3 regions of the Streptomyces sp. B8-7 genome follow, and region 2 is predicted to be linked to each of the others. Evidence: riboswitches for the same ligand, from Rfam matches in the RefSeq annotation. Region 2 holds a riboswitch; each other region holds the start of a gene.

Region 1 (10,270 bases), on a different contig from region 2:
CCAGCCTGCCGAGCGCAGTGTCTCCTCGATCACGCCGGTTCCCCGTAGATGCGTCACCGCCGCATCGACCCATGCCTTGTCCACCGGCACGTCTTCGGGCCAGCCGGGCCGCCAGTCCGCCTGCCAGTGGGTGAAGTCGTCACGCAGGAACCGCGGGTCGACTGGCTTGAGTCGCACTTGCTGTCGCTGATCGGCCCACCAGACCTCGAATGCGGCCTCGGTCCCCTCGCTCGGCCAGCGTTCTGCGGCCGTCGGCAGAAGCAGAACATCGACGAACCCTCCGACCGGAAGACCGATGTCGACGAAGATCCCGATCGCACCCGGTCTCGGGACTGCCGTCACCGTCCCTCGGAACCTCTGGCCGAACCGCAGGCCGCTACGGATTCGAATCCACTCTTCAGCGCTGACCACCCGGACATCCTGGCACCCTGCTGTTGCACATGGCGGCCGGACGGTCGTGGTGGTGGGGCGGGGGACCATGGACGTTGAAGACGGGGTCTTCTCCTTCCGGGATCTCGAAGACGAAAGGGGGTGCGGGAAACCGTGGTGCTGGTGGTCCTGAGCATGGCGTACACTTGAATCACCGACGCGGGGTGGAGCAGCTCGGTAGCTCGCTGGGCTCATAACCCAGAGGTCGCAGGTTCAAATCCTGTCCCCGCTACTGAAGGCCCAGGGCCGGAGTCCATGTGAACGGACTCCGGCCCTGAGTCGTTCCATGACGCTTGTGCCGTCTCCCCGTCTCCCCGTCTCCCCGTCTCCCCGTGTGCTCGTACGCCACGCCACGCCATGCCACGCCCCGGTGCCGGCTCCCGGTCCCTCTCCGTGGCCGTCGCCCTGAGCCGTCCGCGTCAGGCGGCGGCCGCGTCAGGCGGCGGCCGGCCCGCCTGCGTGCGCCGGCCCGCTCCCGGCGTAGCCCGGTCGGACCGTTCCGCTCGCCGCGCGGGGGTGCACCGGCGAGGCTGGACGGACGGGCCGAGGCGCGGCCCGACCGTCGACGTACGCCGGGAGACAGGGTGCCGGCTGGTGAGGTGAGGGGTGTGGGACCGCCCGTCGGGCCGGTCGGCGGCTCGGCGGCCGCAGCCGACGACCGGCGGCGGATCTCGTCGACCCGTGCCTTCGTCCGCGTCCTGCCCGTCCTGCTGATCAGCGCCGGACTCGTCTACGACGCCCTCACCCCGGACGTGTACGCCGCCGCACCGTTCTTCACCGCCGCGCCCCTCGTCGCCGCCCCGCTGTACTCACGGCGCGGCACGGTGCTCATCGGCTCCGCCGCGGTCGTCGTCGTCCTCACCCTGCACGTGCTGATGGGCATCGCCCTGGAGGCCGAGGCGGTCACCGAGCAGATCACCGTCGTCACCGTGGCGTTCCTCGCCGTCGTCATCAACGTCCTCGTCCGCCGCAGCAGCGAGCGGCTCGCCTCCGCCCGGGAGATCGCCGAGGCCACCCAGCGCGCCGTCCTGCCCGAGCCCGCCGAACGGATCGGGGGCCTCGACATCGCCGCCCGCTACGAGGCCGCGCAGGAGGACGCGCTCATCGGCGGCGACCTGTACGCGGTGCAGGACACCCCGCACGGGGTGCGGCTCGTCGTCGGGGACGTCCGCGGCAAGGGCATGGGTGCGGTGTCCGCGGTCGCCGTCGTGATCGGGGCGTTCCGGGAGGCGGCCGAGCAGGAGGCCACCCTGGCCGGTGTCGCCGACCGGCTGGAACGCGCGCTCGACCGTGAGGGGGCGCGTCGGGCGGGCCTGGACGCGCTGGAAGGGTTCACCACCGCCGCGCTCGCCGAACTGCCGCACCGCGAAGCCCTCGCACGCGTCCTCAACCGCGGGCACCCCCCGCCGCTCGTGCTGTACGGCGACGGCACCGTGCGCCCGGTGCACCCGCGCAGCCCCGCGCTGCCGTTGGGCCTCGGCGACCTCGGCCGCGGGCCGGACCGGGTCGAGGAGGTGCCCTTTCCGGGCGGGGCCACCCTGCTGCTGTACACCGACGGGCTGTCCGAGGCCCGTGACGCGGACGGCGTCTTCTACGACCCGGAGCTGCGGCTCACCGGCCGGGTCTTCCGCGGGCCCGCGGCGCTGCTGTCGGCTCTGGCGGAGGAGGTACGCGGCCACTCGGGTGGCGCACTCGGCGACGACATGGCCCTGCTCGCCGTCCGCCGTCCCCTGGATGCGGCGGGCTCCGCGGGGGCCGAGGGGTCCGCCGGCAGGAGGAGCGGGGGCGGCGGGTCGCCGTGAGTTCCGGAGCCGCCCGGCGGCGGGTCTTCTCCGGCTCGCGTCACGCGATGTGATCGGACGGGTGCCCTCCGCATAACAGCTGAGTAAACGTCAGAAACTCGGACGTCGTGGGTGCCGGGTCAACTCGCCCGGCTTTCGCCCCTCCTGGGGTGAATCTCCTGCCCGGAAACTGCAATGATCAAGCCGAACAGCTTGGAAAGAGGGACCCGCTTCTATTACTGTCCGATAACGCAGCGGTCGTCCCAGCCGTCACAAGAGGCGGCTCCGTGCGCACGCGCCGAATCCCGCAAGGGAACCGGGGAACCACCAACTTGGGGTGAATCACGCGAATGCCCGCCGTGCACCGACGGCCGGTATACGCGCGTAGGAGACCTTCCTGTTCCGAACCCGTCAGCTAACCCGGTAGGCGAGAAGGAAGGAAAGGAGTACGCCCACGTGGCGTCCAACCGGCCTGCCCCGCAAGCCCCGTTCGTGCCGGGCCAGCGTTCCGCCGACACCGCCGAGGTCTTCGCCTACGGCGGCCCCCGCACCGACGACGGTCCGTGGGAGGAGTGGAACCCCACCGCGGACACCGTCCGCCCCGTACGCGGCAGGCACCGGGTCTCCAAGCAGCGCGGCGGCGGACTCGCCCGCAGCTCCACCGTCCTCGGCGTCGGCGTCATAGCCGCTGTCGGCGCCGGCGGCATGGCCAGCGCCCAGTCCGGCAAGCCGCCGGTCGCCATCTCCATGCCCGACCTGCCCTCCGTCGGCACCCTGCTGTCCGACGAGGAGCAGCCCGCCGAAGAGCCCGCCGCCCCGCTCAGCGGCATCGGCACCACGGCCGCCGACACCGCCCAGGGCGCCGACGACGCAGGCGAGGCCCTGCGGGCCCGCATCATCGCCCAGGCCGAGCGGCAGCAGAGCCAGGCCGACACCAAGGCCGCCCAGGCCGCCCAGGCCGCCGCGGCGAAGGAACTCGCCGAGGCCGCCGCCAAGGCCGAGAAGGAGGCCGAGGCCGAGGCCGCCGCCGCGAAGGCCGCCGCGGAGGAGGAGGCCCGCAAGAAGGCCGAGGCCGAGCGGCTCGCCGAGCTGGCCCGCCAGTACACGCTGCCGACCTCCTCGTACACGCTCACCTCCCTCTTCGGGCAGGCCGGCTCCATGTGGTCCTCCGGCTACCACACCGGCCTGGACTTCGCCGCGCCCACCGGTACGCCCATCAAGGCCGTCCACACCGGCACGATCACCGAGGCCGGCTGGAGCGGGTCGTACGGCTACCGCACGGTCCTCACCCTGGAGGACGGCACCGAGCTCTGGTACGCGCACCAGTCCTCGATCAACGTCAGCGTCGGCCAGAAGGTCAACACCGGCGACGTCATCGGGCGCGTCGGCGCCACGGGCAACGTCACCGGTCCCCACCTGCACCTGGAGGTCCACATCGGCGGGGCCGCGGGCGGCGTGGACCCGCTGGCCTGGCTGCGCGAGCGGGGTCTCACCCCCTGAGACGCCCCTGCCGATCCCGCACGGCACCGGGCGCCCCCCCGCCCGGTGAGGTGCCCCGGCCCGCCCCGTCGGGCCCGGAGTGAACCGGCGGTCCTGACGACACCCCCCGACGTCAGGGCCGCCGGTTCCTCATGTGCGGTACGGGGCCGGGGACGGGCTGACCGCACTCGTGGCCGTGGCCGTGGCCGTAGTAGTCGTCGTCGTAGCCGTGGTGGGCGGTCGTGGGTGTCCGGCGGGGCGGTGCGGCCGCCGCCCGCGCCGCGTACCGCAGCGCCGGTCCGGCCGTGGTGCGGCCCGCCCACAGCGCGTGCAGCAGCTCACGTTCCCGTGCGGTGAAGTCCGCACCGGCCCCGTTCCGGCGGCCCCGGTGCCGCAGGAACGCCAGTGACGCCGCGGCCGCCTCGTACCGGGCCACCTGACGGCCCGCCGCCCTGCCCAGATGGCGCGCCGCGTACGCGCGGGCCAGCCCGCGGGCCCGCATCGAGCCCAGGACGTACGGTTCCGCCGGCGTCAGCCAGCCCGCCGTCACATACACCCCGAGCTCCTCGCGCACCGCGTGCAGCTCCCGCTGACGCGTCCGGATCAGCAGCCAGGTCACCAGGCCGAGTGACGGCACCATGATCGCCCCGTACACCACGGGGAAGCCGTACCCGCCCCACGCCACCGCGCCGTTCCACACCGCGTGCAGGCCCGTCGCGGGCAGCAGACCCGCCAGCGGCAGCAGCACCCTGCTCCGCGGCCGGCCGTCACCGCACAGCGCGGCGGCGCCGAACCCGATCCCGGTCAGCACCGTGAACAGCGGGTGCGCGAACGGCGACATCACCACCCGCACGAAGAACGTCACCGCCGTCACCGAGGTGAGCCCCGCGCCCCCCGTCAGCCGGTCCGTGCCGAAGGCGCTGCCCAGGTAGAGGACGTTCTCCGTGAAAGCGAAGCCCGTCGCCGTGACACCCGCTATCACCACACCGTCGACGACGCCGGTGAGATCGCGGCTGCGGAACAGGAACACCAGCAGCACCGCCGCCGCCTTCGCCGACTCCTCCACCACCGGCGCCACGAACGTCGTGCCCAGCGCGTCCGCGCCCGCCGGATCGGCCGTCGCCGCCGCGATCCAGCGCATCGCGAAGCCGTTCGCGACGATCGCGATCAGCGCCGCCGCGCCCGCACCCCACGCGAAGGAGAACACCAGGTTCCGCAACGGGCCCGGAGCCACCCGGTCCAGCCACCGGAACGCGGCGAGCAGCAGGGGCACCGGCAGCACGGCCAGGCCCAGGCCCACCACCAGGCCCTCGGTGCCGGTCTGCTCGCGCACCAGCGCCAGGATCACCAGACCCGACACCGCCAACAGGCCGGTCAGCGCGGCCCGGCCCACCCAGGAGGGCCGCCCCCGGGGACCGCCCCCGGGCGCGGCACGTCCCGGCCGGACCGCGGGAGGCGTCGCGTACGGGGGACGACTGGCCACGGCATCGACCCTAGCGAGGCAGGGGCGCGGCCCGCCGACGGGCGGGCGGGACTCAGCCGCCCTGGGGTTCCTGCGGTGCCTGGGGTTCCTGCGGTTGCTGGCGTTCCTGGGGTTCCCGCGGTTCCAGGGAGGGGCGTGCCGCCGGACCGACGGCCTCGGCCGGCCCGGTCACGGGCTCCTGCGCGCCGGGGGCGTCGGCCGAGGGGGCCACGCGGCGGAACAGAACGTCGTTCACGACATGTCCCTTGTCCAGTCCCTGACCCTCGAAACGGGTCAGCGGCCGGAACGCGGGACGTGGCGCGAAGCCGCCCTCCCGCCGCGTGTTCTCGAAGTCCGGGTGCGCCGTCAGCACCTCCAGCATCTGCTCCGCGTACGGTTCCCAGTCCGTCGCGCAGTGCAGCAGCGCGCCCGGCTTCAGACGGGTCGCGGCCAGCGTGAGGAACTCCGGCTGGATCAGGCGGCGCTTGTGGTGCCGCTTCTTCGGCCACGGGTCGGGGAAGTAGACCCGCAGGCCGTCCAGGGACGCGGGCGCCAGCATCTCGCGCAGCAGGATGATCGCGTCGCCGTTGCCGACGCGGATGTTGGTCAGGCCGTGGTGTTCGGCCAGGCCGAGGAGATTGCCCTGGCCGGGGGTGTGGACGTCCACCGCGAGGATGTTGGTGTCCGGGTCCGCCGCGGCCATCTGCGCGGTGGCCTCTCCCATGCCGAAGCCGATCTCCAGCACGACGGGGCGGTCGTCGCCGAACAGCCCGGCCGGGTCGTCGATCCGGTGGCCGTCGATGTCCAGGCCCCACTTCGACCACAGCCGCTGCAACGCGTCGGCCTGGCTCGCGGTGACGCGGCTGCGGCGCGGCTGGAAGCTTCGGATACGGCGCTCGAAGTGGGAGCCCGCGGGGTCGGGCTGCGGGCCGTCGGGGAAGCGGGGGGTGCCCTTGGCGCGGAGGTGGGGGCGTGAGGGGGCGGCGGGGTTCGGGGAGTCAGACACAGTGGGTCGATTTTACGGGGCGGGTTTGGGGGGTGGCCCTCGCGTCCTTGCGGTGGCCTGGCGCGGCCTGCGGAGGCGGGGAGGGGGCGGTGGCCTCTGCGGCCTGCGGAGGGGTGCGGCGGTGCCGGGGGTTTGCGCAGTTCCCCGCGCCCCTGTCGTGGGGTGCCGGCGGTGGGCGGGTGCGGGTGCGCGGGCGTTGTGCGTGGCTCCTGCGCCTCTGTGGTGGGTTGCCGGCGGTGGGTGGGTGCGGGTGCGGGTGCGGGTGCGGGTGCGTCGGGGCTGTGGGGCTGTGGGGCTGCTCCCCGCGCCTCTGCGATGGGGCGCGGCCGGTGGGTGGGTGCGTGCATCGGTGGTGGGTCGGGGCCGCGCCGGGGGGTGTCCGTCCTCGGGCCGGCGGTGGGGTGGGCCGGGTGGTGGGAGGGGTTGTCGCCGGCCGCTGCGGGCGGGCACCCCCCGGCACGTCCCCTCGCCGCCGTGGGCGGCCTTCCGCCCTCGCGGGCGCCCCCGTCGGCATGTGTCTGGCCGTCGTGGGGGGGGGTCGTTTCTCGGCTCGTTCCTTCGCTGCCGTGGGCGGCCTTCCGCTGTCGCCGTGGGCTCCTCGTCGGCGGGTGTCTGGTGGTCGTGAGGGCGGGTGCCTCTCGGCTCGTTCCCTCGCTGCCGTGGGTGGCCTTTCGTTGTCGCGGGCGCCCCCGTTGGCATGTGTCTGGCCGTCGTGGGGGGGGGGTCGTTTCTCGGCTCGTTCCTTCGCCGCCGTGGGTGGCCTTCCGCTGTCGCGGGCGCCCCCCGTCGGCAGGTGTCTCGCCGTCGGCAGGTGTCTGGCCGTGGGTGGGTGTCTGGTCGTGGGTGGGTGTCTGGTCGTCGTGGGGGCGGGCGTCTTCCGGCGGTACGTGCACTTGTCGGGCGGGCCGGTGGCCGGGGTCCGGGGGCCGGGGGCCGGGTCAGAGGGTGGAGAGGGCGGTGAGGGTGCGGCGGGCTATCTCGCGGCCGATGGGGAGGGAGGCGGTGGCGGCGGGGGAAGGGGCGTTGAGGACGTGGACGGCCCGGGGGGACTCCCGGATGAGGAAGTCGTCGGCGAGGGTGCCGTCCCGCAGGACCGCCTGGGCGCGGACGCCGGCCGGGGCGGGGACGAGGTCTTGGGCTGTCACGGCGGGCAGCAGGCGGCGCACCGCCGCGGTGAAGGCGGGGCGGGACAGGGAGCGGTGGAGTTCGCCCGCGCCGTAGCGCCAGTGGCGGCGGGCGATGCGCCAGGAGCCGGGCCAGGCGAGGGTGGCGGCCAGTTCGCCGGGCCGCACCGTCGTCCAGTCGTATCCCTCGCGGGCCAGTGCCGGTACCGCGTTGGGGCCCACGTGGACGCCGCCGTCGATGCCGCGGGTGAGGTGGACGCCGAGGAAGGGGAAGGCCGGGTCGGGCACCGGGTAGACCAGGCCGCGCACCAGGTCCGGGCGGGCCAGCTCGAAGTACTCGCCGCGGAAGGGGACGATCCGCATGCCCGGGTCGTCGCCGGTCATGCGGGCGATCTCGTCGCAGTGCAGGCCGGCGCAGTTCACCAGGAACCGGGCGCGGACGACGTCGCCGCGGGTGGTGCGGACAGCCACGCCGAGGGCGGGGCGGCGGTCGATACGGCCGGCCTCCGCGCCGTAGTGGATCTCGGCTCCGGAGGCCTGGGCCAGCCGGCGGGCGACGGCGGCGAAGTCGCACACGCCCGTGGTGCCGACGTGGATCGCCGCCAGGCCGCGTACCTCGGGCTCGTACTCGGCGATCTGCGTGGGGCCCAGTTCGCGGACCGGGATGCCGTTCTCCCGGCCGCGCTGCACCAGGGCGTGCAGCCGGGGCAGCTCGGAGCGCTCGGTGGCCACGATCAGCTTGCCGGTGACCGCGTGGTCGATGCCGTACTCGGCGCAGAACTTGACCATCTCGGCGGCGCCCCGCACCGCGTAGCGCGCCTTGAGGGAGTCCGGACGGTAGTAGATCCCGCTGTGGATCACGCCGCTGTTGCGGCCCGTCTGGTGCCGGGCCGGTCCCGTCTCCTTCTCCAGGACGGTGACGCGCGTACCCGGCGCGGCCCGGGTGATCGCGTACGCCGTCGACAGCCCGACGATGCCACCACCGATCACGAGCACATCGCAGTCGTATGCGGTCTTCCGCACCTGGCTCCACCTCCCGGTTCCGATAGTGCACTGCGCCACTGACAATGCTTTGAAACCAGGAGCGGGGGTCCCGGCGGCCACCGGGTCACGAAACCGTGCCTCAGGCCGTGGTCATGAGCAGGGGACGGGCCCGCTCCCGCAGCTCCACCACCCGCGGCTCGTCCCCGTAGGGTTCGAGGCGGTGCAGCAGGTCCTTGACGTACTCGGTGGTGCGGGCGGAGGAGATCCGCCCGGCGACCTCCACGGCCCGCACGCCCTGCTCGCACGCCGCGTCGAGGTTGCCGGACTCCAGTTCGGCGACGGCCGACACGACGAGCCGGAGGCCGTGCGAGCGGACGAACTCCTCGGTCGGCCGGGACAGCGCGTACTCCGTGAAGCGGCGCACCTGGCGGGGTGCCTTGAGGTCGCGGTAGCACTCCGCGGCGTCCGCGGCGAAGCGGTCGTAGGAGTAGAAGCCGAGCCAGCTCGGGTCGCTGTCGCCCTCGCGGGACCGCTCCAGCCAGCCCTCGGCCGCCTTCAGGGCCGCGCCGGCGGCCTGGGCGTCCCCCGCGCGGGCGTGGGCGCGGGCCTCGACGAGGCGGAAGAAGCTCATGGTGCGGGCGGTGGCCAGGCCGCGGTTGCGCTCCAGGGCGGCCTGGGCGAGGTCGACGCCCTCGTCGCCGAAGCCCCGGTAGGTGGCCTGCAGGGACATGGACGCCAGGACGTACCCCCCGAGGGGGACGTCCGCGGCCGCGCGCGCCAGGCGCAGGGCCTGGATGTAGTAGCGCTGGGCGGCCTCCTGCTGTCCGGTGTCGAAGGCCATCCAGCCGGCGAGGCGGGTGAGTTCCGCGCTGGCGCCGAACAGGGCGCGGCCCACGTCGTCGGAGTAGGAGCCGAGGAGCAGCGGGGCGGCCTCCACCCGCAGGCACTCGGGGACCATGGACGACCGCCAGTCCCCTCCGCCGTACTTGGAGTCCCAGCGGCGGGCGTCCTCGGCGGCCTCCCGCAGCTTCTGCACATCGCTGTGGCCGACTTTGAGCGGTGCGCCGGAGCCCTCCGCGGGGCCCGCCTCGCGCGCGACCGAACTGTCGGCCGGGGTTATCAGCCATCGGGACGCGGGGGTGGCGTACGCGGTCACGGCGAAGGACCCGGCCAGCGACTGCCAGATACCGCCGGAGCCGGCGCGGCGGCCGGCGAGGTCGAGGCGGTAGAGCTCGGTGGCCGACCGCACGGCCTGTCCGACGTCCCGGGGGAAGGCGAGGCCCACCTCGGGTGCGGGGTCGGCGTCCGCGAGGCCGATCTCGTGCAGGGGTACGGGGCGGCCGAGTTTCTGGCCGATGGCGGCCGCGATGAGGTGCGGGGCGGCGCCCTGGGGCACCATGCCCTTCGACACCCAGCGCGCCACGGACGTCTTGTCGTAGCGCAGGGTCAGCCCGCGCTGTGCGCCCAGGTCGTTGACGCGCCGCGCGAGTCCTGCGTTGCTGATTCCCGCGAGGGCGAGAACGGCGCCGAGTTTCTCGTTCGGCCCGCGTTGCTCCCTGGACATGCGCCACCCCTCGACACAGACGGCTGTCGCGCTGGCATAACCACGCGGCATTCGTAAACCCAGCGTAGTTCGCCGCATCCCAAGCGTTAAGGGGCATTCTTCCGGATGGCGGGATTGTGGTCCGTACTGGAGTACGCCCCGGGCACGGTGCGTTGCGACGTGCCCCTGACGTGTGGCCGTGCGCCTGCGCGTGCGCTCTTCTCCGGCCATCCGGGGAGCGGTTCCATGGCTTCTGCGTGGGTCGGCCCGCTGTACTGGATCCAGTGGGCTGGGGGACGCCGCCGCCTCCATCCCCGCGGGCGGCGGACCGGTCCGGGGGGCGGGTTCCGCCTCCCGGACCGCGCGCGTCCGGCCGTGCGCAGGGCCTGTACGGAGCGTGTGCGAACAGAGGTCACAACGCGGTTCGGCGACTGTAATTGGCCGAAAATCGACCCCCGGTCG
Region 2 (10,270 bases):
GCGGCGTGGTCTCGGTGCGGATCTCCGACGTCGCCTCGGCGCTCGGCGTGAGCAACGCGCTGGTGCTCTACCACTTCTCCACCAAGGAGAAGCTCGTCGCCGCCGCGTTCGCGCACGCCGCCGAGGGCGACCTGGCCCACCTGCGCGGGCTGCTGGCCCGCCGCACCAGCGCGCTGCGCCGGCTGCGTGCCGTCGTGCGGTGGTACGCGCCGACCGGGCAGGCCAAGGGCTGGCGGCTGTGGATCGAGGGCTGGGCCGCCGCTCTGCGCGATCCCGGCCTGCGTCAGGTCAGCCGCGACCTGGACCGGCAGTGGAAGGCCGCGCTCGGCGAGGTGATCGCCGAGGGCGTCGCCGCGGGCGAGTTCCACTGCCCCGACCCCGCCGCCAGCGCCCTGCGGCTGACCGCGCTCCTCGACGGCCTCGCCGTCCAGCTGATCTCCTACCCGGGCGCGGTGTCGCGGACCCTGGCGGCGCGGTGGGTGGACGAGGCGCTCGCGCGGGAACTGGGACTGGACCGGGAGACGCGGGCCGCGCCGCTCGGGCGCTGACCGCCCGGCCGGGACGCACAGGTCCGCGGGCCACGGGCTCAGATCAGCTCGTACACGGCCGTGACCGTCGCCGTGGCACGGATCTCACCGGGCACGATGGGCACGCCCGCGCCCGATCCCTGCGGGGCGTCCGCGGCGGGCGGGGAGGGGCGCGGCGGGCTCATCGCGTCCTCGGTCAGCGAGACCAGCCGGCCCAGCCGGTGACCGCCGAGCCGGGCGTACTGCTCGGCCTTGGCGCGCGCGTCCTCGAACGCCGCCTGGCGGGCCCGGGCGCGCAGCGGGCCCGGGTCGGCCACGTCGAAGGACACGGAGTGGATGCGGCCCGCGGTGCCGGCGGCGTCGGTGAGCGCCTGGAGGACCGCGCCGGTGCGGTCCACCTGGCGCACCTTCAGGAAGAAGGACTGCGAGGCCTGGTAGCCCTTCAGCCGGGAGGCGCCGTCCTGGTACTCGTAGACCGGGGCGAGGGACACGCTCTCGGTGCGCATGTCGCGTTCGGCGACGCCCTGCTCCCTGGCCGCCCGCAGCAGCGCGGCGGCGGCCTTGCTCTGGGCGTCCAGCGCCGTCTGGGGTGTCGCGGCGACCGCCTCGACACCGGCCCCGACGACGGCGAGGTCGGGTTCCGTCGCGGCGCTTCCCTCACCGGTCACGGTGACGGCCGCGACGCCGGGCTCCTGGACGGCGGCCGGCGCGGGCAGCGCGAGGGCGGCGGGAGCGGCGAGCGCCGGGGCGCCGAGGGCGAGCAGGGCGAGGGCCAGGGCGGTGGTGGCGCGGGACAGCACGGCGGGGGTGCGTGCGAGCGGCATGCGGGGGTCCTTCCGGTGGGCGGGGGGTGTCGCCGTCATCCCAGCACCGCGGCCGTGCCGTCGTCCGGCACCACTCCCGCACCGTCACCTCTCTGGTGGAGCGCGGGCGTTGCGGCGCGGCCCGCGCCCCTGCGCGCAGCGCGGCCCCCCTGCGCGGCCCGCTGTCAGGCCACGGCGTCGATGCGGAGCCTGATGTCGTCGGGGCTCAGCGCGCCCTTGGCCGTGACGTTGTCGCCGGAGGACTCACCGCGCAGGCGGCGGCCGATCCAGGGGACCAGGTACTCGCGGGCCCAGTGGACGTCGTCGCGACGGACCTCCAGGGTGCCGCGGGGCGGCAGCGGGGGCCAGGGCTGCTCGGGGTCCGCGGGGATCTCGACGCCGAGGGCCTGCCCGGCGCGCAGCGCCACCCGGGTGTGGCCCTCGGGCGAGAGGTGCAGCCGGTCGTGGTCCCAGGCCCTGCGGTCCTGTACGGACTTCAGCGACCACAGGTCCAGCACGGGGCAGCGGTACCGGTCGGCGATCGCCCGTACGTGCCCGTTGTAGGTGGCGATCTTCCCGCGCAGGTGCTTGAGGAGGGGGACGCCCCGGGTGTCGAAGCCGGTGGTCACCAGCACCGTGCCGGCCCGCTCGGTCAGCGCGGCCACGGCCCGCTCGAACCGCTCGGCGACGTCGTCGGGGTCGGTGCCGGGCCGGATGATGTCGTTGCCGCCCGCGCAGAACGAGACCAGGTCCGGGGCGAGTTCCGCGGCGCGCGGCACCTGGTCGGCCACGATCTGGTCCAGCAGTTTGCCGCGTACGGCGAGGTTGGTGTAGTCGAAGTCGCCCTCGGGCCGCCGGTCGGCGAGCAGCACCGCGAACCGGTCGGCCCAGCCGACGAACGCCCCGTCGGGGCCCGGGTCGCCGACGCCTTCGGTGAAGCTGTCCCCCACCGCCACGTACGACCCGATCACTGATCTGTTGTCGTTCTTCGCATCGTCTGCCACGTCGGACCATGATTCCCCCTCGAATGTGACCTACGCGACCGTAGGCAGGGGTTGACGGGCGGTGAGATAGACCACTGGTCAAGTCTTGGCATCTGCGGAATAGGGTCCGCGCACGGGCGGTCCGCGCGGCGGGCGGTCCGCATACGGGTGGCCCGCGGGGGGTGTTCGGGTGCGCCGAAGGCCGGACCCGGGGATCGGGGTCCGGCCTTCGGCGGCGGGTGCAGGGCGTCAGCCGAGGGACACGCCGTGCGAGCGGAGGTACGCGACCGGGTCCACGTCCGAGCCGTAGTCGGGGGTGGTCCGGATCTCGAAGTGCAGGTGCGGGCCGGTGACGTTGCCGGTCGCGCCGGAGAGGCCGACCTGCTGACCGGCGGCCACGCTCTGGCCGGCCGAGACGGACAGCGAGGACAGGTGGGCGTACTGGGCGTAGTAGCCGTCGGCCAGCCTGATGACGACCTGGTTGCCGTACGCGCCGCCCCAGCCCGCGGAGACCACGGTGCCCGTGCCCACGGCCTTCAGCGGGGTACCGGTCGGCACGACGAGGTCGACACCGGTGTGGTAGCCGCTGGACCACATGCTGCCCGCCACGTGGTAGGCGGTGCCGACACCGGCACCGGCGACGGGGGCGGCGTAGCCGCTCGCCGCGGTGGTGGCGGTCTGCACGGCGTCCGTGGAGGACTGCTGTGCGGAGGACTCCTGCGCGGGGGCCGCGGCGGGCTTCGGCGCGGCCGCGGACGACTTCGACGCGGTGGACGGCTTGGCGGCCCCGGACGACGCGGTAGAGCCGGAGGACTTCGAGGAGCCGGAGGACGTCGCGGGCTTCGGCGCCCGGGCGGTGGCCGGGGTGTGGGCCGCGGCCGCCTTCTTGCCGAGGGTGAGCTTCAGGCCCGGATGGATCAGCGACGGGTCGGCGCCGACAGCCTCGCGGTTGTCCTGGTAGAGCTTGTGCCAGCCGCCGCGGACGTGGTGCTCGTCGGCGATCTTCGACAGGCAGTCGCCGCTCTTGACGGTGTAGAGGTGCGTGGCCTTCTGGGCGGCGGCCGGCTTCTGGGCGGCCTTGGTCTGCGTGGTCACCGACTGGACGGCCGACTGCGGAGCGGCCTGCCCGGGCGCGGCGACGGCGACCGCGGCGCCCAGCAGCGGGAGGGCGAGTGCGGCGCTGCCGGTGCCGGCGACGACGAGAGAACGGCTGAGGCGCTGAGCGGCCTTGGGACGGCGGTGCTTACCCTTCACGGGCATGGGGGATTCCTCTCCGGCGCCTGCGAGGTGAGCTGTCGGGTGCGGACTGGAGATGTCCGGCCGCGCCGGGGCGCGGCTTTACCCCAAGCCGTTCCGGAGACCGGAACAGGCGTTTGTACCTGTGGGTCCCCCGCTCCTGCCGTACACGGGTGGGTTTGCGCGGGCTCCGGTCGGCGGCAGGATTAGGCGTCCGTCCGGATCGGTTGGGAACGTAAGCGACCAAGACGCAAACGGACAAGCAAGAGGTTCCAGGCGAAGCGTCGGTTCTTGATCCTTACAGGTGGTTCACGGTCACCCTGCGTGCAATGCGGACGCCCCGCGTTCCCCGAATCCCCTTGAAAGGCTGACTGATTACGTGAGCATGACGGGCGACTCACCGTCACGGATATGACGCTCCTCACGTGACACGTCTCCAGGTTTCTTTATTCCAGAGCGAGTTGGAATGAAGACACTAATTCGGACAGAAGCCCCAGAAGGCATTGAGAAGGAGGACTCACACATTGAGTCCGCTTGCCCCACCAAAGCGACACCACTCGACGAACCGGCCCACGCTCAGGCGGCAAGAGTCCGATTCCCGCACTTCATCCGTTGAGCACCTTTCGTCACACGACAGGCAATACATCCCCCCCCGGGGCGCCCCGCCCCTCCACACCCCTCCACACCTCTCCGCCCGCTCCGGATGTCTCCGGATGTCTCCGGATGTCTCACATTCCTCCTCATTCCTCCTCATTCCCCCCACCCGCGCGCCCCCCACGCACCCCCACGCCCTCCCACGCACCCCCCAAGGCACCCCCACCCGGCCGTCCGTCCACCGGCCCTCCCGCGCAGGGGCTCGCGGAATCGGGCCGAGAGCCCGGGCGTGAGAGCCCGGGCCTGAGAGGCGCCACGGGGGACACCGGCGCGCGCCGCGGGCGCACGCCGGGCCGTGCGGTCAGCGCCCGGGAGCCCCGGGCCCGACGGCATGGACGACCGGTGGCCCCGGGAAGCCATGTCGTATCGTCAGACCGTGCCCGTCGACGAGCCGCGCCGACGGGGCCCTACCGGGAGGGAGCCCCCGTGACGCAGCAGGTCCCGTCGACCGAACCCGAGCTGGCCGGCGTGCGTAATTTCCGCGACGTGGGCGGACTGCCGACGGTCGACGGACGCCGGGTGCGCCACGGCGTGCTGTTCCGCAGCGGCCACCTGGCCCACGCGACCTCCGACGACGCGGCGTTCCTCTCCTCCCTGGGCCTGCACACGATCTTCGACTTCCGCAACGCCGCCGACCAGAAGCTGGAGGGCCCGGACGTCGACCTGCCGGGCGTGCGCAACCTGAACCTTCCGCTGAGCGACCCGGCCGACGGCGCCGAGTTCTGGAGGATGGTCCGCGACGGCGATCTCGCGCAGCTGCGCTCCGTCCTCGCGGACGGCAGGGCCGCGGGCCGCATGATCGCGTCGTACCGCATGATCGTCGTGGAGCGCACCGGTGAGCACTCGCGGGTGCTGCACGCCCTCGCCGAGGACAGCGTGCCCGCCCTGATGCACTGTGCCGCGGGCAAGGACCGCGCCGGACTGTCGATCGCGGTGACGCTGCTCGCGATCGGCGTCGAGCAGGACGCGATCCTCGCCGACTACCTGGAGTCCAACGCCACCCACCGCCGCTACAAGGTGCGCCGCAACGGCGATGCGGCCGCCGCCTACTCCCCCGAGGTCATGGATCTGCTCAGCCCGCTGTTCGACGCGCGCGCCGAGTACCTCACCGCGGCGATGGAGACCATCGAGCAGACCTGGGGCGGGGTCGACGCCTATCTGGAGCAGGGGCTCGGGGTGACACCCGAGACCCGGGAGCGGCTGCGGGACCGCCTGCTGGACTGAGCCGGCCCGAAGCGCCGGCCCCGCGCCCGCCCCCTCTGCCCCGTCCCGGAGCCCGCCCGGGGCCGGGTCAGTCCGCGCCCACGGCGAACAGCAGGTACAGGAACCCGGCGAACAGGTGCCCGGCGGCGATGTAGATCAGCAGCCGCACCCAGAGCGTGCGGGGGAACTTCTGTTCGATGTCACTCATGGTGTGTCTCCCGTCGGCGGCCCCAGGCACAGCGAGGCCGTGGGACTCTGCAACAGCGTGTGGACGAAGAGCAGGTCGACGCCGCCGGGGTCCTCGGCGGCGATGCGGTGCGGGGTCAGCGAGTCGAAGTGCGCGCTGTCGCCGGGCCCCAGACGGTGCGCGGCGTCACCGAGGTCGAGCCGCAGCCGCCCGCCGAGGACGTGCAGCCACTCCTCGCCGGGATGCACACGCACGATGTCGCCCTGGGAGCCGCGCGGTACGTGCACCCGCAGAGCCTGCATCCCGCGGCCGGGCGCGCCGGCCTGCCAGTACGTCCAGCCGCCCGCCCGGGTCGGCTCCATGCCGGCGGCCCGCACGACGGCGTCCCGGTCGGCGACCCTCTCACCGAGCAGCTCGGAGACGGTCGTACCGTAGACGCGGGCGAGCGCGAGCAGCATCGGCAGCGACGGCTGGCGCTGCCCGGTCTCCAGCCGGGACAGGTGCGCCGGCGACAGCCCGGCGGTGCGCGCCGCGGCCTCCAGAGTGAGCGACGCCCGGCGGCGCAGGGCGCGCAGCTGTGGGGCCACCGCGGGAAGGCCGGGGACCGCGGGAGAGTCGGCGACCGCGGGAGAGTCGGCGACCGCGGGAGAGTCGGCGACCGCGGGAGAGTCGGGGGACGCGGGAGAGTCGGGGGACGCGGTCCCGTCGGCCGCGGCGGGCGGGACGGGCCCGGTCTCGGAAGGGCTCATGCCCTCCATTCAGCCGCAGCCGTTGCCCCCGGGGCAAGTTTCTTGCCTGAGGGGCAAACCCGGCTCCTCCCGCGCAGCACTCCGGCCCGAGGGTGCTCAGCGCTGGGCCACCGCCTGCTTCACCAGCGTCCTGCCGAACTCCCACATCAGCCCGCCTCCGCTGTGGGCGTCGTCCATGACCTCGGTGAAGGCGTCCACGAAGCGGTCCACCTCCCGCTCCCCGATGACCAGCGGCGGAATGAGCTTGATCACCTCCAGATGGTCCCCGGACACCTGGGTGAGGATCCGGTGCCGCCGGAGCAGGGGTACGACCACCATCTGTGCGAACAGGCCCTTGCGGGCCGCCTGGAGCATGGCCCAGCGGCTGCGCAGCTTCAGCGACCTGGGCCGTCCGAACTCGATGCCGATCATCAGACCCCGGCCGCGCACGTCGGCGAGCAGCTCGTAGCGGTCCACCAGGGCGGCGAGCCGCGCCTTCAGCAGGTCGCCGGTGGCCCGCGCGTTCGCGACGATCTGCTCGTTCTCCATCACGGACAGCACGGCCAGGCCCGCCGCCATGGCCTGGGCGTTGGATCCGAAGCTCGCGGAGTGGACCAGGACCCGGTCCATGGACGAGTAGACCTGCTTGAAGATCCAGTCCTTGCCGAGGGTCGCGCCCACCGGCACGTATCCCCCGGACAGCGCTTTGGCCACACACACCAGGTCCGGCTCCACACCCTCCTCGTGCTGGTAGGCGTAGAAGTCGCCGGTGCGGCCGAGACCGGTCTGCACCTCGTCGGCGATCAGCAGCGCCTTGTGCCGGTGCAGCAGATCCTGTGCGGCACGCAGGTGGCCGGGCGGGGCCTCGTGCACGCCCTTGCCCTGGATGGGCTCGACGATCAGGGCGGCCACGTCCCCCTTGCGCAGTTCCCCGGCCAGCGCGTCGAGGTCTCCGAGGGGGACGGCGGTGTCCGGCAGCAGCGGGGCGAAGCCCTCACGGAAGCCGCTCTCACCGTTGACGGACAGGGAGCCCGTGGTCAGGCCGTGGAAGGCGTGGTCCCAGTAGAGCACCCGTGGCCTGCCGGTGGCGCGGCGGGCGAACTTCAGCGCGGTCTCCACCGCCTCGGTGCCGCTGTTGCCGAAGAACACCCGGTCCAGGTGCGGGCTGTGCGCGAGCAGCCGCTCGGCCAGCAGGCCGGGCAGCGGCTGGCAGTCGAAGCGGGTGAGGTCGGCGAGGCCGGCGTCGAGCACGTCGTGGAGCGCCCGCCGGACCACCGGGTGGTGCCGGCCCAGGCCCATCACCCCGAACCCGGCGAGCATGTCCAGGTAGTCGTCCCCGGCCGCGTCCCAGAAGTAGGCGCCCTCGGCCCGCTCGTACACCTTGTCGAAACCGATGGTGTGCAGCATCCGCGGAAGCTGGTGGTTGAGGTATCTGCCGTGCAGCTCATAGCGCTCGGCGCCGCGCTCGGCGAGCAGTCTGCCGAGGTCGAACTGCCCTGCTCCCGGTGACTGCGCCGCGGGTTCGGCGGTGCTCATACCGTCTCCTCGTCCGTGCCGTCGCCGCCGTCCGGGGCCGCGTCCGCCTCATCCCGGGCCGCACCCCGGCCCCTCGGGCCACCGGGAGCGGCGGCGGGCGCGCCGGGCGGGCCGGATCCGTCGAACCCGCCGGCCCCGTCGACCGTCCCCGGACCACCGGAACCGGTCCCGGACCCCGTACCGGCGCCGGCGGCCGAGGCCAGACCCGCCCCGACGGCTCCGGCGATCTCGACCGGGGTCAGCCCGATGTCCGCCAGCACCTCGCCCCGTTTGGCGTGCGCGAGGAACTGCTCGGGGATGCCGAACCGCCGTACGGGTACGTCGACCCCGGCGTCGCCCAGCGCCAGGGCGACGGCCGAACCGACCCCGGCGGCACGGCTGTTGTCCTCCACGACCGCCACCAGCCGGTGTCCGCCCGCCAGTTGCGGCAGGGCCGGGTCGACGGGCTTGACCCAGCGCGGGTCCACCACGGTGCAGCCGATGCCGCGGGCTTCGAGCAGCTCGGCCGCCTGGAGGCACACCGGGGCCATCACCCCGACGGCCACCAGCAGCACCTCCGGGCGTTCGGCGCGGTGCAGGACGTCCATCCCGCCCACCCGGTCGAGCGCCGGGATGTCCGGGCCGACGGTCTCCTTCGGGAAGCGGACCAGGGTCGGCGCGTCGTCCACCGCCACGGCCTCCCGCAGCTGGGCGCGCAGCCGGGCGGCGTCACGGGGCGCGGCGATGCGCAGCCCCGGAACCACCTGGAGCACGGACAGGTCCCACATGCCGTTGTGCGAGGGCCCGTCCACGCCGGTCACTCCGGCCCGGTCCAGGACGAAGGTGACCGGGCAGCGGTGCAGGGCGACGTCCATCAGGAGCTGGTCGAAGGCGCGGTTGAGGAAGGTGGCGTAGACGGCGACGACGGGGTGCAGCCCGCCGGTGGCCAGGCCCGCCGCGGAGACGGTGGCGTGCTGCTCGGCGATGCCGACGTCCCAGACCCGGTCCGGGAACCGCTCGGCGAACCGGGCGAGGCCGACCGGGTGCAGCATGGCCGCGGTGACGGCGACGACGTCCTCGCGCTCCTCGCCGATCCGCACCAGTTCCTCGCCGAAGACCGACGTCCAGGACGGCGCGCCCGGCGGGGCGAGCGGGGCGCAGGTGAGCGGGTCCATGACACCGACGGTGTGGAAGTGGTCCTCCTCGTGGGCGAGGGCGGGCTGGTAGCCGCGGCCCTTCACGGTGAGGCAGTGCACCAGGACCGGCCCGTGGAAGCGCTTGGCGCGGCGCAGCGCGGACTCGACGGCGCCGATGTCGTGGCCGTCGATGGGGCCGACGTACTTCAGGCCCAGGTCCTCGAACATGCCCTGCGGGGCGAAGGCGTCCTTGAAGCCCTTCTTCGCGCCGTGCAGGGCCTCGTAGACGGGCCGGCCGAGGACGGGGGTGCGCAGCAGGACGCCCTTGCCCCAGGCGAGGAACCTCTCGTAGCCGTCGGTGGTGCGCAGCGTCGCCAGGTGGTTGGCGAGACCGCCGATGGTGGGGGCGTAGGAGCGCTCGTTGTCGTTGACGACGATGATCAGCGGCCGGTCCTTGGCGGCGGCGATGTTGTTGAGGGCTTCCCAGGCCATGCCGCCGGTGAGGGCTCCGTCGCCGATGACCGCGACGACGTGCCCCTCGCCGCCCTGCACCTGGCGGGCCTTGGCGAGTCCGTCGGCCCAGCCCAGCGCGGTGGAGGCGTGGCTGTTCTCGATGACGTCGTGCTCGGACTCCTCGCGGCAGGGGTAGCCGGACAGGCCTCCCTTGCCGCGCAGCTTGGAGAAGTCCTGACGCCCTGTCAGCAGCTTGTGCACGTAGCTCTGGTGGCCGGTGTCCCACAGGATGCGGTCGGCCGGCGACTCGAAGACCCGGTGCAGGGCGACGGACAGCTCCACCACGCCCAGGTTGGGCCCGAGGTGTCCGCCGGTCCTGGCGACCGCGTGCACGAGGAACTGCCTGATCTCCTCCGACAGTTCGCGAAGCTGCGCCCCGGTCAGCGCTCTGAGATCGCGTGGTTGGCGGATGTTCTCCAGGATCGTCACACTCGGCCCCCTTCGGTCCGTGCTGTTCACCTCACGCTGACGGTCGGCTTCCCCGGTGCGGCGCCGTCCTGTTCCTTCTGCTCGGCCAGCTTCATGGCCTCCTCGATGAGGGTCTCCACGATCTTCGACTCGGGGACGGTCTTGACGACCTCGCCCTTGACGAAGATCTGCCCCTTGCCGTTGCCGGAGGCGACACCGAGGTCGGCCTCACGGGCCTCGCCCGGCCCGTTGACCACGCAGCCCATGACCGCCACCCGCAGCGGGACGTCCATACCCGTGAGACCGGCGGTCACCTCCTCCGCGAGCTTGTACACGTCGACCTGGGCGCGGCCGCAGGACGGACAGGAGACGATCTC
Region 3 (10,270 bases), on a different contig from region 2:
TGCCGCGGGAGATGTTCACACCGACCTTCGCGGCGGCGCGGGTGGTCGGCTGGAGCGCCAACGTCCTGGAACAGGCGGAGGACCCGAAGATCATCCGTCCGGCGGCGCGGTACGTGGGACCGGCGCCGCAGGTACCGGTCCCCGCGGAGACCGCTGCCTGACGGCGGCCGGGCCCGGGGTCGTGCGGGGGCGATGCCGGACCCGCCGCCGCGAACGGTGCCACGCGATGTCGTGCCGGCCCCGGCGTGGCTGCGGCCACGACCGAGGAGTCATGACCGAGGAGTCATGACCGAGGAGTCATGACCGTGGAGCTGCTCCGCCCCCTGAGATCCCCCTGAGATCCCCGGACGGCCCGCTCGAAGATGCGGAACAAGCGGCCCTCGTCCTGCGTCGCGGGGGAGGGGCGTCGGTGGCCTGCGGGGCAGCTTCCGGCGCAGGCGCAGGCGCAGGCGCAGGCGCAGGCGCAGGCGGCGGGCGCAGGCGGCGGGCGCAGGCGGCGGGCGCAGGCGGCGGGCCGGGCCGGCCCGCCGTGCCGCCGTACGTCCGCCTCCCGCACGCCCGGCGGCAGCCGGCTTCCGCCTACGGCCGCCGCAGTCAGCCGTCGACACCGCGACGCTTCCGGTGCCTCGTATCCTGGGGCGGCAGTCGGTCTTCGGTGGCGTGCCCGGAGCGGTCCGGCGTGCGCGGGCGCGCGGCGCGGGACATGCAGGACACGCCGGGCGCGCAGGACGCGCGACGCGAGAGGTGAAAGAGGTCGCACAGTGGGTTCCGGTTCGCGGCAGATCCCCGTCGTCGTCCTCGCCGGGTTCCTGGGCTCGGGCAAGACCACCCTGCTGAACCATCTCCTGCACCACAGCGGCGGCACCCGGATCGGCGCGATCGTCAACGACTTCGGCGCCATCGAGATCGACGCCCTGGCCGTGGCCGGCGCGCTCGGCGACTCCACCGTCTCGCTCGGCAACGGCTGCCTGTGCTGCGCGGTCGACGCCGGTGAACTCGACGTCTACCTGGAGCGCCTCACTCGCCCCGGCACCGGTGTCGACGTCGTCGTCATCGAGGCGAGCGGGCTTGCCGAGCCCCAGGAGATCGTGCGCATGGTGCTGGCCAGCGAACGGCCCGAAGTCGTGTACGGGGGGCTCGTGGAGGTCGTCGACGCCGCCGAGTTCGACGACACGCGGGAGCGCCACCCCGAGATCGACCGGCATCTCGGCCTCGCCGACCTCGTCGTCGTCAACAAGACGGACCGGGCTCCGGACGCCGCGCGGCTCCTCGCCGCGGTCCGGTCCCTCACCGACCGCGCGGCCGTCGTGCCCGCCCGCTGGGGCCGTGTCGACCCGGAGCTCCTCTTCGACTGCCGGCCCGGCGAGGAACGCATCGGCCAGCTCTCCTTCGACGACCTGCACGACCGCATCGGCGGCCACGGCGGCCACGGCGGCCATGTCGGTGACCCCGGTGACCCCGGTGACGACGACGGCTGTGCCCACGACGGCCATCTGCACGCGGCCTACGACACCCTGTCGTTCGAGACCGCCACACCGATGGACCCGCGGCGGCTGATGGCCTTCCTCGACAGCCGCCCCGAGGGGCTCTACCGGATCAAGGGGCAGGTCGGCTTCGGGCTCCACGACACCCGGAACCGCTACGGCGTCCACGCCGTCGGCCGCTTCCTGCGCTTCGAGCCCGACCCCTGGCCCGCCGCCGGCCCCCGGCTGACCCGTCTCGTGCTCATCGGCTCCGGCATCGACACCGAGGCCCTCGCCAAGGAACTCCAGGCGTGCGCCGACGACGCCGGTCACGCCGGTGACGCCGACGAGCACGGCATGTGGGGCGTCCTGCGCTACGTGCGGGAGCCGGGCGACGAGCCCGAAGCACCGGGCCGGCCCACCGTCGGCCGGCCCGGTGACGCGTACGCCCTCGGCGGCCCGGAGGGTCTCGACGCCCCGGAGGGCCCCGACCGCTCACCCGTCACCGGCTGAGGCCCTCCGCCGGAGGACCCGCCCCGGGCCGGCCGTCTCCCCGGAGCGCAGTCCGGCCCGGCTCCGCGCCGGCTCACGGCCTCAGCCGCTGCAGGCCGGCGCCGGCTCCCCCAGCCCCGGCTCCTCCAGCGCCCCCGGCGCCGGCCCGTCCTCGGCCGCCCCGTGCGGGCCCGCCCTCGCCCTCGTGCCGGCCGCGGTCCCTCAGGCCGGTCCCGCCACCGCCGCCACCGTCCTGGACAGCGACACGCCCGAGCCGTCACGGCGCGGATCGGGCTCGGGCAGTTCGGCCGGAGCGCCGTTCTTCTGCGCCGCACGGGCCGGCGCCGCGCCCGCCCAGCCCAGCGACAGGCAGTCCTCGCCCTTGAGGAACCGCTGGCAGCGCACCCCGCCCGTGGCGCGGCCCTTGCGCGGGAACTGGTCGAACGGGGTCAGCTTGGCCGTCGTCTGCACCGAGTCGTCCAGCGTGCCCCGCGAACCGGCGACGGTGAACACCACCGCGTCGAGGGCCGGATCCACCGCGGTGAAGCAGATGACCTTCGCGCCCTCGGTGAGCTTGATGCCCGCCACACCGCCCGCCGGACGCCCCTGCGGACGCACATGGGAGGCCTGGAAACGCAGCAGTTGCGCGTCGTCGGTGATGAAGACCAGGTCCTCGTCACCGGTGCGCAGCTCGACCCCGCCGACGAGGCGGTCGCCGTCCTTGAGGGTGATGACCTCCAGCTCCTCCTTGTTGCCCGGATAGTCCGGCACCACACGCTTGACCACGCCCTGCTCGGTGCCCAGCGCAAGTCCGGGGGAGGACTCGTCCAGGGTGGTCAGGCAGACGACCGTCTCCCCGTCGTCCAGCGAGAGGAACTCGGTGAGCGGAGCGCCGCCCGACAGGTTCGGTGCGGTGGCGGTGTCCGGCAGCTGGGGCAGGTCGACCACGTTCAGCCGGAGCAGCCGGCCGGCCGAGGTCACCGCGCCGACCTCGCCGCGCGCGGTGGCGGCCACCGCCGAGACGATCAGGTCGTGCTTGGCGCGGCGCCCCCCGGAGCCCGCGGGGAGCGGCTCACCGGTCGCCGTGCGGGCGAGCAGCCCGGTCGAGGACAGCAGCACCCGGCACGGGTCGTCGGCGACCTGGAGGGACACGGTCGGCGCCGGGGCGCCCGCGGACTCCAGCAGCACCGTACGGCGGTCGGTGCCGAACTTCTTGGCGACCGCGGCCAGTTCGGCCGAGACCAGCTTGCGCAGCTCCGCGTCCGACTCCAGGATCCGGGTCAGTTCCCCGATCTCGGCCGTGAGCCGGTCCTTCTCCGACTCCAGCTCGATCCGGTCGTACTTGGTCAGCCGGCGCAGCGGCGTGTCGAGAATGTACTGCGTCTGGACGTCGCTGAGGGCGAAGCGCTCCATCAGGCGCCGCCTGGCCTCGGCCGAGTTGTCGCTGGACCGGATGAGGCGGATCACCTCGTCGATGTCCACCAGCGCGGTGAGCAGGCCCTCCACCAGGTGCAGCCGGTCCCGGCGCTTGCCGCGGCGGTACTCGCTGCGCCGCCGCACCACCTCGAAGCGGTGGTCGAGGTAGACCTCCAGCAGCTCCTTCAGGCCGAGCGTGAGGGGCTGGCCGTCGACGAGCGCCACGTTGTTGATGCCGAAGGACTCCTCCATCGGCGTCAGTTTGTAGAGCTGCTCCAGGACCGCCTCGGGCACGAAGCCGTTCTTGATCTCGATGACCAGGCGCAGCCCGTGCTCACGGTCGGTGAGGTCCTTGACGTCGGCGATGCCCTGCAGCTTCTTCGACCCGACGAGATCCTTGATCTTGCCGATGACCTTCTCCGGGCCGACCGTGAACGGCAGTTCGGTGACGACGAGGCCCTTGCGGCGCGCGGTGACGGTCTCCACGGACACCGTGGCGCGGATCTTGAACGTGCCGCGGCCCGTCTCGTAGGCGTCGCGGATGCCGGACAGGCCGACGATCCGGCCGCCGGTGGGCAGGTCGGGCCCCGGCACGTGCCGCATCAGGGTGTCGAGGTCGGCGCCGGGGTACCGGACGAGGTGCCGGGCGGCGGCGACGACCTCGCGCAGGTTGTGCGGCGGCATGTTGGTGGCCATGCCGACCGCGATCCCCGACGCGCCGTTGACGAGCAGGTTCGGGAAGGCCGCGGGGAGCGCGACGGGCTCCTGCTCCTGGCCGTCGTAGTTGGGCGTGAAGTCGACCGTGTCCTCGTCGATCGACTCGGTCATCAGGCTCGTCGCCTCGGCCATCCGGCACTCGGTGTACCGCATGGCGGCCGGTGGGTCGTCGTTGCCCAGGGAGCCGAAGTTGCCGTGGCCGTCGACCAGGGGCACCCGCATGGAGAACGGCTGCGCCATGCGCACCAGGGCGTCGTAGATCGACGCGTCGCCGTGCGGGTGGAGCTTGCCCATGACCTCGCCGACGACCCGCGCGCACTTCACGTAGCCGCGCTCGGGGCGCAGCCCCATCTCGCTCATCTGGTACACGATGCGGCGGTGCACCGGCTTGAGACCGTCGCGGGCGTCCGGCAGCGCTCGGGAGTAGATGACCGAGTACGCGTACTCGAGGAAGGAGCCCTGCATCTCGTCGACGACGTCGATGTCGAGGATCCTCTCCTCGTACGCGTCGTCGGGCGGCGGGGTCTTCGTGCTGCGGCGGGCCATCGCTGCCGGCTCCTCTTTTCTGGGTGCTCGCCTGCGGGGCGCGTGCCGGTACCGGCGGGACGAGCGCGCCCGGACCGCCCGGACCGCACGCACTCGTCCGGCCGGCACCGGCACGCCCCGCCGGCTCGCGCCTTGCTCTGAAGCATGAACGGGTTCTGACGCGGACCATTGTGGACCTCGGCACCGACAACACCGGAACAGGACCCGGCACCGCCCGTGCGCGTGTGCCCGAAGGCTACGGGATCTCGCTCTCGGCGTACGGCGGGCGGGAACTCCGACGACGGCCCGCACGCTTGCATACAGTGGCAGGACCGGCAGGACAGCAGCGGTTTTCAGCGACCGCGACAGCCATCGAAGGGACGTACATGCCCATGGGTCACACGGCCACAGACCAGGCAGGCTCCGGGGGCCTGACAGCGACCGAGCACCGCCTGGCCAACGGCCTGCGCGTGGTGCTGTCCGAGGACCGCCTGACCCCGGTCGCCGCGGTGTGCCTCTGGTACGACGTCGGCTCCCGCCACGAGACCGAGAACCGCACCGGGCTCGCGCACCTCTTCGAGCACCTGATGTTCCAGGGCTCCGGCCAGGTCAGGGGCAACGGCCACTTCGAGCTGGTGCAGGGCGCCGGCGGCTCCCTCAACGGCACCACCAGCTTCGAGCGCACCAACTACTTCGAGACCATGCCCGCCCACCAGCTGGAGCTCGCTCTCTGGCTGGAGGCCGACCGTATGGGCTCGCTGCTCGCGGCCCTGGACGAGGAGTCCATGGAGAACCAGCGCGACGTCGTCAAGAACGAGCGTCGTCAGCGCTACGACAACGTCCCCTACGGCACCGCGTTCGAGAGGCTCACGGCCCTCGCCTACCCGGAGGGCCACCCCTACCACCACACGCCGATCGGCTCGATGGCCGACCTGGACGCGGCGACCCTGGAGGACGCGCGCGCGTTCTTCCGCACCTACTACGCGCCCAACAACGCGGTGCTGTCCGTGGTCGGCGACATCGACCCCGAGCAGACCCTCGCCTGGATCGAGAAGTACTTCGGATCCATCCCCGGACACGACGGCAAGCCCGCCCCCCGCGACGGCTCCCTGCCCGACGTGATCGGCCGGGAGCTGCGCGAGGTCGTCGAGGAGGAGGTCCCCGCGCGGGCGCTGATGGCCGCCTACCGGCTGCCGCAGGACGGCACGCGCGCGTGCGACGCCGCCGACCTGGCGCTGACCGTCCTGGGCGGCGGCGAGTCCTCCCGCCTGTACAACCGGCTCGTCCGCCGGGACCGTACGGCGGTCGCGGCCGGCTTCGGCGTGCTGCGCCTGGCCGGGGCGCCCTCGCTGGGCTGGCTGGACGTGAAGGCCTCCGGGGACGTCGAGGTACCGGTGATCGAGGCCGCCATCGACGAGGAGCTCGCCCGGTTCGCCGCCGAGGGCCCGACCGCCGAGGAGATGGAGCGCGCGCAGGCCCAGCTGGAGCGCGAGTGGCTGGACCGGCTGGGCACGGTGGCCGGCCGCGCCGACGAACTGTGCCGCTACGCCGTCCTGTTCGGCGACCCGCAGCTGGCCCTGACCGCAGTGCGGCGGGTGCTGGAGGTGACCGCCGAGGAGGTCCGTGAGGTCGCCGCCGCCCGGCTGCGCCCCGACAACCGTGCGGTGCTGGTGTACGAGCCGCTGTCGCCGGAGTCCGCAGAGCACACCGAGGACGAGGACTTCCCCGAGGACCCCGAGGCCGAGGCCACCGTCCAGGCCGGGAACCACGAGAGCCACGAGAGCCACGAGAACCACGAGCACGAGGAGACGGCCAAGTGACCGAGCTCGCCGCGATGGACTTCCACCCCATGCCCCAGGCGGGCGCGGCCCGGCCCTGGGCGTTCCCGGCGCCCACCCGCGCCACCCTCGGCAACGGCCTCACGGTCCTGCGCTGCCACCGGCCCGGCCAGCAGGTCGTCGCCGTCGAGCTGCTGCTGGACGCGCCGCTCGACGCCGAGCCGGCCGCCCAGGAGGGCGTGGCCACGATCATGGCCCGGGCGTTCTCCGAAGGCACCGACCAGCTCTCGGCCGAGGAGTTCGCCGCGGAGCTGGAGCGCTGTGGAGCGACCCTGGACGCGCACGCCGACCACCCGGGTGTGCGGATCAGCCTGGAGGTGCCCGTCTCCCGGCTCGCCAAGGCGCTCGGCCTGCTCGCCGACGCCCTGCGGGCGCCCGCCTTCGCCGACAGCGAGGTCGAGCGGCTGGTCCGCAACCGCCTCGACGAGATCCCGCACGAGCTGGCCAACCCGGCCCGGCGGGCGGCGAAGGAGCTCTCCAAGGAGCTGTTCCCGGCCGCCTCGCGCATGTCCCGGCCGCGCCAGGGCACCGAGGAGACCGTCGCCGCCATCGACTCCGAGGCGGTCCGCACCTTCTACGAGCGGCACGTACGCCCCGCCACCGCCACCGCCGTCGTGGTCGGCGACCTGACGGACGTCGACCTGGACGGCCTGCTCGGCGACACGCTGGGCGCCTGGAAGGGCTCCGCGGCCGCGCTCCGCCCGGTGCCGCCGGTGAGCGCCGACGACACCGGCCGGGTCGTCATCGTGGACCGGCCCGGTGCGGTGCAGACCCAGCTGCTCATCGGCCGGGTGGGCGCCGACCGCCACGACCGGGTGTGGCCCGCGCAGGTGCTCGGCACGTACTGCCTGGGCGGCACCCTCACCTCGCGCCTGGACCGCGTCCTGCGCGAGGAGAAGGGCTACACCTACGGTGTGCGGGCCTTCGGCCAGGTGCTGCGTTCCGCGCCGGACGGCTCCGGCGCGTCGATGCTCGCCATCAGCGGCTCCGTCGACACCCCGAACACCGGGCCCGCGCTGGCCGACCTGTGGAGCGTGCTGCGCACGCTCGCCGGGGAGGGCCTGACCGACGCGGAGCGGGACGTGGCCGTGCAGAACCTGGTCGGGGTGGCGCCGCTGAAGTACGAGACCGCCGCCGCCGTCGCCGGCACGCTCGCCGACCAGGTGGAGCAGCATCTGCCCGACGACTTCCAGGCGACGCTGTACCAGCGGCTCGCCGCCACCGGGACGGTGGAGGCCACCGCGGCCGTCGTCAACGCCTTCCCGGTGGACCGCCTGGTCACGGTCCTCGTCGGCGACGCGGCGCAGATCAAGGAGTCCGTGGCGGCGCTCGGGATCGGCGCGGTCAGCGTGGTGGCGGCCGAGTAGCACGGGGACGGCGCGGGTGGCGCGGGCCGTCCCCTGTCGTACCCCCGTGCCCGCGCATGCACGCGGGCACGAGGGTACGGGGGGGGACGGCACCGGGTGCACGGGTGCACGGGTGCACGGGCCACCGTGCGTACCGGATGCACGGGTGCACCGGCCGCGGTGCGTAGCGGGTGCACGAGTGCGCCGGCCGCGGTGCGTACCGGGTGCACGGGTGTGCCGGCCGCCGTGCGTACCCGTGCCGTCCGTCCCCCGCCGCCCGCCCCGCCGGGGCTCCGGTGACGCTTCGGCCCGTGGCGCCCCGGCACCTTCGGCGGTGCCTGATTTGTGGCCGCTTACCTCGAATTGAGGGGCAGGGGTTGCCTGTCCGTCCTGTGTCATGCGCTACACATCGGCCGATCGGTTTGGGGATCACCCGATGATCCCCTTAACGTCTTCCGGGCTGTCCGTCAGGCAGTGCGCCGCATCCGCGGCACCGGACAGTCATCGCCGAGTCCCCGTGCGGCGCGAGCCAGGGGAGCCGGGGACCCACCCCTGTCGCCGCCCCGCGGTGGACGGGGTCCACATCCCTGGGGTGAATCGGGTGCCCGCGCGTGCGTGGGAGCCCGTAGGAGACCTTCCTGCTCCGAACCCGTCAGCTAACCCGGTAGGCGAGAGGGAAGGAAAGGACCAGCCACCTCATGGCGTTCACCCGCGCCACCGGGAAGCACCGTCGTCCCACCCGCATCCGGCGCACCGGCGCCCGTGCGGCGGGCATGGCGGCGCTCACCACCACCGGTGTCATCGGCACTCTGGCCGCTCCGGCGCTCGCCGCCGAACCGGAGGCCGAGCAGACCGGCCTGCTGCCGGTGCTCACCCTCGGCGACCTGGCGGCCGACCAGGTCGGCGCGCAGGCCGCCGCGCAGAAGCAGGCCGCCGAGGAGGCGCTCGCCGAGCGGAAGGCCGAGGCCGCCGCCAGGGCGCGCGCCGAGGCGCGGGCCGAGGCCGCCCGCGAGGCGGAGGAGCGCGCCGCCCGCGAGGCCGAGCGCAAGCGCCTGAACACCTTCGTGACGCCGGTCGCCGGCTCCTCGGTCTCCACCGGCTACCGCGCGGGCGGCTCCGTCTGGTCCTCCGGCAGCCACACCGGTATCGACTTCCACGCCGCCACCGGTACGGTCGTCCGGTCCGTCGGCGCCGGTACGGTCGTCGAGGCCGGCTGGGGCGGCGCCTACGGCAACCAGGTCGTCGTCCGCATGCACGACGGCACGTACACCCAGTACGGCCACCTGTCCTCGCTGACCGTCGTCGCGGGGCAGCCGGTCGCCCCCGGTGCGCAGCTCGGCCTGTCCGGTGCCACCGGCAACGTCACGGGCCCGCACCTGCACTTCGAGGCCCGCACCTCGCCGGAGTACGGCTCCGACGTCGACCCGCTCGCCTACCTGCGCGCGCACGGCGTGGAGATCTGACCGGCGCACACCCGGTGCGAGCCGTGCTCGGCCGCAGTGCCCGGCGTACGCCCGCGTAAAAGCCCCTGCCGCTCCCGGCCGGGGCTTTCGGCGTTCCCTTCCGGTCAACGGGACGGCCGATCCGGTCGAATCGGCCGTTCAGGACGGTCGCATGAGCAAAAAATAGCCATGGAATCCGGCCCGCCGTCGGAAATTCGGCGTCATTGCCATAGAGTCGCTGAACACACGTCAATCGTCGGCGTTTCACGGGCATTAAGGCGGAGGTCGCTCATGCGTGTACCGGCGCATTCGGTGTGCACGGCGATCAGGGACGACATCGTCGCCGGTGTCCACGAACGCGGGAGCCGGCTCACCGAGGAAGTGCTGGCGCGACGCTACGGCGTCTCACGCGTTCCCGTCCGGGAGGCCCTGCGCACGCTGGAGGCGGAGGGCTTCGTGGTGACCCGGCGGCACGCGGGCGCGTGTGTCGCCGAGCCCACCGAGCAGGAGGCGGCGGACCTGCTGGAGATGCGCATGCTGCTGGAGCCGCTGGGGGCCGCCCGGGCCGCCCAGCGGCGCACCGAGGCGCATCTCAAGGTGCTGCGCGGGCTGGTCAGGCTGGGGCAGGAGCGGGCCAGACGCGGCAACAGCGAGGATCTGCGCTCGCTGGGCGGCTGGTTCCAGGAGACCCTCGCCCAGGCTTCCGGCAGTCCCGCCCTGATCGCGGTGCTGACGCAGCTGCGGCACAAGATCGCCTGGATGTACGCCGTGGAGCCCCCCGCCGCCGGACCGGTCGAGTCCTGGGCCGAGCGCGGCGCGATCGTGGACGCGGTGGCCCGCGGCGACAGCGAGCGCGCGCGGGCGATCACCGCGCTGCACGCCGAGCGGGCGGGGGCCGCGCACCGGCTGCGCGTTCCGGGCCAGCCGGACCGCGCGGACCGTGTGAGGACTTCGCAACATCCCGTAAACATGTCGGGTCCGCGGCCTTAACGCGTACGCCGTATACAAAGAGAGGATATCGGCGGCGGGGT

What was found. A riboswitch is a leader RNA that binds a small molecule or an ion and turns the genes downstream of it on or off. The one in region 2 is predicted to bind cyclic di-AMP.
Region 1: it holds a riboswitch for cyclic di-AMP, as region 2 does, so the genes downstream of both, AC5K6T_RS24285 (M23 family metallopeptidase) here and AC5K6T_RS11955 (M23 family metallopeptidase) in region 2, are expected to answer to the same signal.
Region 3: it holds a riboswitch for cyclic di-AMP, as region 2 does, so the genes downstream of both, AC5K6T_RS31420 (M23 family metallopeptidase) here and AC5K6T_RS11955 (M23 family metallopeptidase) in region 2, are expected to answer to the same signal.

Annotation. Positions count from the first base shown of each region.
Region 1 is NZ_JBYRRL010000004.1:969,361-979,630, forward strand. Features, by position in the region: gene AC5K6T_RS24270 (SUKH-3 domain-containing protein) at 1-411, opposite strand, end outside; tRNA gene AC5K6T_RS24275 (tRNA-Met) at 588-661, shown strand; gene AC5K6T_RS24280 (PP2C family protein-serine/threonine phosphatase) at 1,038-2,231, shown strand; cyclic di-AMP (ydaO/yuaA leader) riboswitch at 2,497-2,655, shown strand; gene AC5K6T_RS24285 (M23 family metallopeptidase) at 2,667-3,710, shown strand; gene AC5K6T_RS24290 (PrsW family intramembrane metalloprotease) at 3,823-5,172, opposite strand; gene trmB (tRNA (guanosine(46)-N7)-methyltransferase TrmB) at 5,225-6,157, opposite strand; gene lhgO (L-2-hydroxyglutarate oxidase) at 7,096-8,304, opposite strand; gene AC5K6T_RS24305 (NsdA family TPR-like regulatory protein) at 8,405-9,829, opposite strand.
Region 2 is NZ_JBYRRL010000002.1:736,100-746,369, reverse strand. Features, by position in the region: gene AC5K6T_RS11970 (TetR family transcriptional regulator C-terminal domain-containing protein) at 1-548, shown strand, start outside; gene AC5K6T_RS11965 (SIMPL domain-containing protein) at 587-1,351, opposite strand; gene AC5K6T_RS11960 (SGNH/GDSL hydrolase family protein) at 1,516-2,301, opposite strand; gene AC5K6T_RS11955 (M23 family metallopeptidase) at 2,563-3,573, opposite strand; cyclic di-AMP (ydaO/yuaA leader) riboswitch at 3,578-3,735, opposite strand; gene AC5K6T_RS11950 (tyrosine-protein phosphatase) at 4,630-5,427, shown strand; gene AC5K6T_RS11945 (DUF6126 family protein) at 5,495-5,614, opposite strand; gene AC5K6T_RS11940 (helix-turn-helix domain-containing protein) at 5,611-6,342, opposite strand; gene AC5K6T_RS11935 (aspartate aminotransferase family protein) at 6,439-7,857, opposite strand; gene dxs (1-deoxy-D-xylulose-5-phosphate synthase) at 7,854-9,914, opposite strand; gene ispG (flavodoxin-dependent (E)-4-hydroxy-3-methylbut-2-enyl-diphosphate synthase) at 9,941-10,270, opposite strand, start outside.
Region 3 is NZ_JBYRRL010000008.1:33,372-43,641, forward strand. Features, by position in the region: gene AC5K6T_RS31395 (citrate synthase/methylcitrate synthase) at 1-161, shown strand, start outside; gene AC5K6T_RS31400 (CobW family GTP-binding protein) at 762-1,976, shown strand; gene AC5K6T_RS31405 (DNA gyrase/topoisomerase IV subunit A) at 2,178-4,634, opposite strand; gene AC5K6T_RS31410 (M16 family metallopeptidase) at 5,000-6,433, shown strand; gene AC5K6T_RS31415 (M16 family metallopeptidase) at 6,430-7,818, shown strand; cyclic di-AMP (ydaO/yuaA leader) riboswitch at 8,293-8,483, shown strand; gene AC5K6T_RS31420 (M23 family metallopeptidase) at 8,496-9,260, shown strand; gene AC5K6T_RS31425 (GntR family transcriptional regulator) at 9,531-10,229, shown strand.